Constrictibacter sp. MBR-5: one gene and its partner. The protein of the gene in region 1 interacts with the protein of each later gene in a pairwise test. Links are inferred from orthologs where the notes say so. Each region holds a gene or a part of one and is shown on either strand. Other genes may lie near its edges.

Evidence for each region.
Region 2: the proteins of grxD (region 1) and ABIE65_RS19335 interact in binary tests that used the Escherichia coli proteins (3 or more experiments, as listed by UniProt). The link is inferred for Constrictibacter sp. MBR-5 from one-to-one orthologs.

What each region holds. Positions count from the first base shown.
Region 1 is NZ_JBEPTK010000002.1:394,073-396,921, forward strand. It holds grxD (Grx4 family monothiol glutaredoxin), read left to right. Parts: upstream 1-1,172; coding sequence 1,173-1,526; downstream 1,527-2,849. Other genes in the region: purL (phosphoribosylformylglycinamidine synthase subunit PurL), read left to right, coding at 1-861; ABIE65_RS05875 (BolA family protein), read left to right, coding at 916-1,152; ABIE65_RS05885 (zinc-dependent alcohol dehydrogenase family protein), read right to left, coding at 1,879-2,849. UniProt on the Escherichia coli protein: Monothiol glutaredoxin involved in the biogenesis of iron-sulfur clusters.
Region 2 is NZ_JBEPTK010000010.1:155,747-160,334, reverse strand. The notes cover bases 35-3,017. They hold ABIE65_RS19335 (BolA family protein), read right to left. Parts: upstream 1,659-3,017; coding sequence 1,410-1,658; downstream 35-1,409. Other genes in these bases: cobS (cobaltochelatase subunit CobS), read left to right, coding at 2,504-3,017; ABIE65_RS19330 (J domain-containing protein), read left to right, coding at 2,059-2,427; ABIE65_RS19340 (ribbon-helix-helix domain-containing protein), read right to left, coding at 1,151-1,354; ABIE65_RS19345 (DUF2889 domain-containing protein), read left to right, coding at 609-1,190; ABIE65_RS19350 (methylated-DNA--[protein]-cysteine S-methyltransferase), read right to left, coding at 35-470. Also shown: more of ABIE65_RS19350, read right to left, coding at 1-34; more of cobS, read left to right, coding at 3,018-3,463; cobaltochelatase subunit CobT, read left to right, coding at 3,534-4,588. UniProt on the Escherichia coli protein: Transcriptional regulator that plays an important role in general stress response. Has many effects on cell morphology, cell growth and cell division. Acts by regulating the transcription of many genes, including dacA (PBP-5), dacC (PBP-6), ampC and mreB.

The sequences.
Region 1 (2,849 bases):
TGCACGCCGCGCTACTGCTTCGCCGATCCGGTGCAGGGCGGCGCACAGGCCGTCGCCGAATCCTGGCGCAACCTGACCGCCGTCGGTGCGCGCCCGCTCGCCTTCACCGACAACCTGAACTTCGGCAACCCCGAGCGGCCCGAGATCATGGGCCAGATCGTCGGCTGCATCGAAGGCATGCGCGCCGCCGGCCTCGCCCTCGACTATCCCGTCGTCTCCGGCAACGTGTCGCTCTACAACGAGACGAGCGGTACCGGCATCCTGCCGACCCCGACCATCGGCGGCCTCGGCGTCGTCGACGACCTGTCGACGGTGCCGTCGACGGGCTTCACCGCCGACGGCGAGGTGATCGTCCTGATCGGCGACACCGCCGGGCACCTGGGCGCCTCCGCCTATCTGCGCGACATCGAAGGCAGGGAGGACGGCCCGCCGCCCGCCGTCGACCTGGAGGTCGAACGGCGCAACGGCGACCTCGTCCGCCGGCTCATCGCCGACCGGCTGGTCACCGCCTGCCACGACGTCTCCGACGGCGGCCTATTCGTCACGGTGGCGGAGATGGCGCTGGCCGGAAATGTCGGCGCGGCGATCGAGGCAGAGCATCTCGGCATTCCGATCTATGCTTGGCTCTTCGGCGAGGATCAGGCGCGCTACGTCCTGGCGACGACGACGCCCGAGCGGGTGCTGGCCGCGGCTGCGGCCGCCGGCGTTCCCGCCCGCCGCATCGGCTTCGCCGGGGGCGACGCGTTGACTGTAAACGGCGACTATCCCATATCCTTGGCCGAGTTGCGCAGGCTGCACGAGTCGTGGATGCCGTCCTACATGGACGGACCCGAAGCGACCGCCGCGGCGGCTGCCCATTGACACCCGCTCGCCGCCGATAGAGGCGGACGTCCGCACCGGATTTGGAGAGATCGCATGGCGATGGACCCGCACGAGATCGAGACCCTGATCAGGGCGGCGCTGCCCGACGCCAAGGTCGCGATCGAGGATCTGGCGGGCGACGGCGATCACTACGCGGCGCACGTCACCTCGTCGGCCTTCAAGGGCAAGACCCGCGTCCAGCAGCACCAGATCGTCTATCAGGCGCTGCAGGGCCGCATGGGCAACGAACTGCACGCCCTCGCTTTGCAGACCTCCGTCCCGGACGCCTGAACCCTCCTGGAGACATCGCCATGAACGCCACCGCCACCGAGAGCCCGGTCTTCGACCGTATCCGCCAGGACATCGCCGCCAACGACGTGGTGCTCTACATGAAGGGCAGCCCGGTCTTCCCGCAGTGCGGCTTCTCGTCGGCCGTGGTGCAGGTGCTCAGCCACCTGGGCGTCCGCTTCAAGGGCATCGACATCCTGCAGGACCAGGCGCTGCGCCAGGGCATCAAGGAGTTCAGCTCCTGGCCGACGATCCCGCAGCTCTACGTGAAGGGCGAGTTCATCGGCGGCTGCGACATCGTCCGCGAGATGTACGAGAGCGGCGAACTGACCGAGGTGCTGAAGAGCAAGGGCGTCGAGGTCCGCGACGACGCTTGAGGACCTGTCCGGAACGCGGGCGTCCCGCCCGCCTTCGGCTCGGCGCTGTCGTGCAACACGCTGCGAATTGCGTTGCACGACGTTTCACAGGCGCCGTCTGCCCCCGTGAATCGGCGCTGGATGCCCGGGTCTTCGCCCGGGCATGACAGTACAATTCGGCCGGGCAGGACAGCATAAGATGTGCGGGGCGCTCGACTTTTACGTCGTGCAACATGACGAAGACCATGTTGCACGACGTTTCACGAACCGCCGCCGACACCCATGGAACTGTAAAGAGCACCATCCCCACTGTCGTTGCCGGGCGGAGACCCGGCAACCCAGAGGAGCGCTCCGCGGCCGCAGGTGCCGGAAACTACGCCATGTGCGGCACGACGATCTGGCGCACGGTAGCGACCGAGGCCAGCTTGTCGAAGCCGGCGTTGATCTGGTCCAGCGGGATGGTGCGGTCGATGAGCCTGTCGACCGGCAGCCGGCCCTGGCGGTAGAGGTCGATGAAGCGCGGGATGTCCCGCACCGGCACGCAGCTGCCCATGTAGCTGCCCTTGATCGACTTCTCCTGGCTGACGAGGTCGCTCTGGTTCAGCGCGAACTCGGCGCCGGCCGGCGACAGGCCGGCGGTCACGACCGTGCCGCCGTAGCGGATCATCGCGTAGGCCGTCTTCATCGCGGGAACGGTGCCGGCCAATTCCATCGCATAGTCGACGCCGCCGTTGGTGATGTCGCGCAGTTCCTGGATGGCGTTCGGGTCGGTCGGGTTGATCGTGTGCGTGGCACCCAGCTGGCGCGCGAGGCCGAGCTTCGCGTCGTTGATGTCGACCGCGATGATCTGCGCCGCACCGGCGAGCTTGGCGCCGAGCAGTCCGTTCAGGCCGACGCCGCCCAGGCCGATCACCGCGACGCTGTCGCCCGGCAGGATGCGCGCCGTGTTGATGACGGCGCCGACGCCGGTCATCACCGCGCAGCCGAACAGCGCGGCTTCGTGCAGCGGCAGGTCCTTGTCGATCACGACGACCGAGCCGCGGTCGACGACGGCATATTCGGCGAAGCAGGAGACGCCGGTGTGGTGTGCCACGCTCTGGCCGTTCCAGTGGATGCGCCGGCCGCCGCCCATCAGGTCGCCGCCGGCCTTGGCCACCGCGCCGACTTCGCAGACCTGCGGACGGCCCTCAAGGCAGCGCCGGCAGCGGCCGCAGCTCGGGCTGAACTGGAAGACGACATGGTCGCCGACCTTCACGTCGTGGACGCCCGGCCCGACCTCGACCACCTCGCCGGCGCCCTCGTGGCCCATCGCCAGCGGCACGGGGCGCGGCCGGTCGCCGTTGA
Region 2 (4,588 bases), on another replicon or contig:
ATCAGCATCGCGCCTTCGAGCTGGAGCAGCGCCCGTTTCGTCTCGACGCCGTCGCCGCCAGAGAAGCCGGTGAGCCGTCCGTTGCCGCCGACGACGCGATGGCACGGTATCACGATGGGAATGGGGTTGCGCCCGCACGCGGTGCCGACGGCCCGGGCCGTCCCGTCCAGTTCGCAGGCGATGTCCCCATAGGTGCGCACCGCGCCATAGGGAATGGCGCACATCGCCGCCCAGACCGCTTGTTGAAAGTCGGTCCCGGCGGGCGCCAGCGGCAGGTCGAAGCGGCGCAGCCGCCCTGCGAAATAATCGAGGATCTGCCGCCGCGCCTCCGCCAGCAGTGGCGTCTCGTCCCGGGCGCCGTCGGCCGACCCCACCCAGCCGATGCCGACGACGGCGTCTGCGGTGGCGCGCACGGCCACCGGGCCGGTGCGTGTCTCGATCCGTATCTCCGCGAAGCATCTGTCCGACATGTCGGCCTCCTTCCCGGCAGTGTCCGCATCGTACCGCGCATGGCTGTCATTACCGGCACGGCCTTTGCGATCGCGCTGTCAGCACGTAGATAATTCCGCACCTCCCGCCGCGTCGCCAGCCTTCAGCCAGGATCCCCGATGCCTCTCTCTCCGTCCGCTCCGCGCCGGCACATCCATACCCGGCGGATCGAATGCCGCGGCTACCTCCGCGAGGATGGCCTCTGGGACGTCGACGCCTGGATCGAGGACACGAAGACCTATCCCTTCGAGAGTGAGCTGCGAGGAACGGTGGAGGCCGGCGGGCAGGTGCACGACATGGTGGCGCGCCTGACCCTGGACGACAGGCTGCTGATCCATGCGGCGGAGGCGGAGTCGCGCGCGACGCCCTACAGGATCTGTCCGGCCGCGGCCGCAGGCTTCTCGCAGCTCGCCGGCCTGCGAATCCGCCCCGGCTGGATGCGCGAGGTTGGCAAGGTCTATGGCGGCCGCGAGGCCTGTACCCATCTGTTCGAACTGATCCGCCCGATGGCTACGGTGGCGTTTCAGACGATCTATCCATGGCGCGAGCGTGAGGCGCAACTCGCGGGTCGGCCCGCCGCCGGTCGCTTCGCCGGGCCGCCGGTCGATTCCTGTTACGCCTATGCCTCCGACCGCGAGGTCGTCGCCAAGCTGCGCGCCGATCAGGCGCTCGGCTGTTCGACCGCCGCGTCGCGGAAATAGGTGATGACGTAGACCCGCACGGCTGCGGTCAGCGACGCCGTTCCGCGTTTCCGGCCCACCAGCGTGCAGATCTGGTTCACGGTCATCCCCTGGCGCTCGCAGATCACGTCCAACGCCTGCCAGAACTCCACTTCCAGCCGCATGCTCGTGCGCTGTCCGTTCACCACGATGTTTCGTGATTCCTGCCCCTGTTCAGGCATCGCCCCCCGCCGCCCCCGATCAGCCTCGTTCCTGCGCTCTCGAGGCTTCCTCCGGCGTTTCGGCCCGGATCTGCAGCGCGTGCACCGGGCCGGCCATCTCGTCCGCCAGAATTCCGTAGATGCGCCGCTGTCGTTCGACGCGCGTCGCGCCGTCGAACGCGGCGGCGACCACGTGAACCCTGAAATGAGTCTCCCCTCCCGGCCGCGCGCCCGCGTGGCCGGCATGCTTGTGCGAATCGTCGTGGACCTCCACGGCGACCGGGGACAACGCGTTCTCCAGTTTTCGCCTGATCGTCGTCGCTACGGACATTTCGAGTAAGCCCCTACTGTCGATACTACTGCCGTATTCTGCGTGTGTCGATACAACCCGGGTTACACAGGTGTGGTCTGCGTCGCGGTCGGTCGACGCGTACGTCGTGGCCCCGTGGGTCAGCTTGCAAGGCCGCTGGCGAGCGACCATACTTCATCACGTGGATCAGGCGAGACGGCATACCGACCTGCCGCCCTTCGTCGCCCGGCAGAGTGGGGCCCGCCGTTGCGATCATGACGGCTGTTCCGAGCCGGCGACCAACCGGGCGCCGCGGACGCGTGAGAATCCGGAAGAATTCTTCTGGTTCTGCCGCGAACACGCGCGCGCGTACAATGCGTCCTGGAACTGGTGCTCGGGCATGTCCCAGGAACAGATTGAGAAGCGCGTGCGGCGCGACACGGTGTGGGACAGGCCGACCTGGCCGTTCGCCGGGCGGCGCGTCGAGCCCGATCCCGAACCGGAGGATCCCTTCGAGCTGTTCGGCCGCCGCAGGCGCCGGCAGACCAGCCCCACCGAGCCTCTCTGGCCGCGGGGCAGTCCCGAGGCGCGCGCCCTCGACGTGCTGGAGTTCGACGGCCCCGTGACTCTGGCCGCCATCAAGGTGCACTACAAGGAGCTGGCGAAGAAGCTCCACCCCGACCGCACCGGTGGCTGCGCCGTGTCCGAGGACAAGCTCAAGCAGATCAACGAGGCATACGCGACTTTGCGCAAGAGCCTTTCGCCCTGACCATTTGCCCAGAAGCTGGAACCCATTGATGACTGCTCCGCAAGCCTCCGGAAACGGCGCCAAGATCCCTGCCGGCATGCCTGACACCAAGCTCTCGGTCCGCGAGACCTTCGGCATCGATACCGATATGGAGGTCCCCGCCTTCTCGGAGACCTCCGAATACGTTCCCGACCGCGACGAGGCGTACCACTTCGACCCGGACACCACGCTCGCGATCCTGGCGGGGTTCGCCTACAACCGTCGCGTCATGATCCAGGGCTATCACGGCACCGGCAAGTCGACCCACGTGGAGCAGGTCGCCTCGCGCCTGAACTGGCCCTGCATTCGGGTCAATCTCGACAGCCACATCAGCCGCATCGACCTCGTCGGCCGTGACGCCATCGTCGTGCGCGACGGCGTGCAGATCACGGAGTTCCGCGAGGGCATGCTGCCCTGGGCGCTGCAGCACCCGACGGCGCTGGTGTTCGACGAGTACGACGCCGGCCGTCCCGACGTGATGTTCGTCATCCAGCGCATCCTGGAGGTCGAGGGCAAGCTGACCCTGCTCGACCAGAACCGTGTGATCCGGCCGCATCCGGCCTTCCGCCTGTTCGCCACGGCGAACACGGTCGGCCTGGGCGACACGACCGGCCTCTATCACGGCACGCAGCAGATCAACCAGGGCCAGATGGACCGCTGGAACATCGTGGCGACGCTGAACTACCTGCCGCACGACGAAGAGGCGAAGATCATCCTGTCGAAGACACCGTCGATGCGGGACGAGAAGGGCCGCAAGACGATCGGCCAGATGATCAGCCTCGCCGACATGACGCGCCGCGGCTTCATCAACGGCGACATCTCCACCGTGATGTCGCCGCGTACGGTGATCACCTGGGCCGAAAACGCGCGCATCTTCGGCGACCTGGGGCTGGCGTTCCGCCTCACCTTCCTCAACAAGTGCGACGAGGCGGAGCGGCCGATCGTCGCCGAATACTACCAGCGGTGCTTCAACCAGGAACTGCCCGACTCCGTGCTCCGCGGCAGCCGGCCGCACTGAGCGGCCGGACGATCGGGAGCGGCGCGGGATGCGCCGGGGTGTCGCGCGACGGTGAATTGAGAGGCTGCAGATGAAGGAAGCGGAAACGCCGATCGAGGCATTTCGCCGTTGCACGACGGCGACCATGCGGGCGATGGCGGACCGGGGAACCCTGGAGGTGTCGTTCGGCCCGGAGGGCGCGACACGCCAGGGCGACCAGGTGAAACTGCCGATGCCGGCCCGCGATCTGCCGCGCGAGGAGGTCGCCCAGGTCCGCGGCGAAGCCGATGCGATCGCATTGCGCCTGCGCCATCACGACGGGGAGGTCTTCCGGCGCACGGCACCGGCGTCCGGTCCGGCCCGAGCGGTGTTCGAGGCGGTCGAGCAGGCGCGGGTCGAGGCTGTCGGCGCCCGCCACATGCAGGGGACGGCGGAGAACCTGACGGCCGCCCTCGACGAGCGGTGCCGCCGCCAGGGCTATGCGCGGATCCTCGACAAGGCCGACGCGCCGCTCCCCGAGGTCGTCGGCATGCTGGCGCGCGAGGCGCTCACCGGCCGTGCGCCGCCGGAGGCGGCTCGCCACGTCGTCGATCAGTGGCGGGGCGATTTCGAGGGCGCAGCCGGACGGTCGCTTGCCAGCCTGCTCGAGCATGTCGAGGACCAGGAGGCCTTCGCCCGGATCGCGCGGCAGCTCATCACCGACCTCCATCTGATGGACGAGTCCGAGAGCGACGAGAGCGAGGGCGACGAGAGCGAGGGCGAGCAGGACGGCACCGGAGAGGGCGACGCCGACAGCAGCGAGGGCGATTCGGCCAACCCGCAGGCGGCCCAGGGCGAGGACTCCGAGGAAGGCGAGGGCGAGGACGGAGCCGAAGCCGGCGCCGACGAGGCGGCGACCGAGATGATGCCGGGTGCCGGCGACGAGGAGCCGGGCAGTTCCTCGCCGCAGAACCTGCCGCCGGGCTTCGGTGCGAACGATCGGCGCCAGCCGGCCTACGCGCCCTATTCGGCGGAGTTCGACGAGGTCGTGCGTGCCGAGGACCTGTGCGATTCGGAGGAGCTGACGCGCCTGCGCCAGCACCTCGACCAGCAGCTGGCGCATCTCCAGGGCGTGGTCACCCGACTTGCCAACCGTTTGCAGCGCCG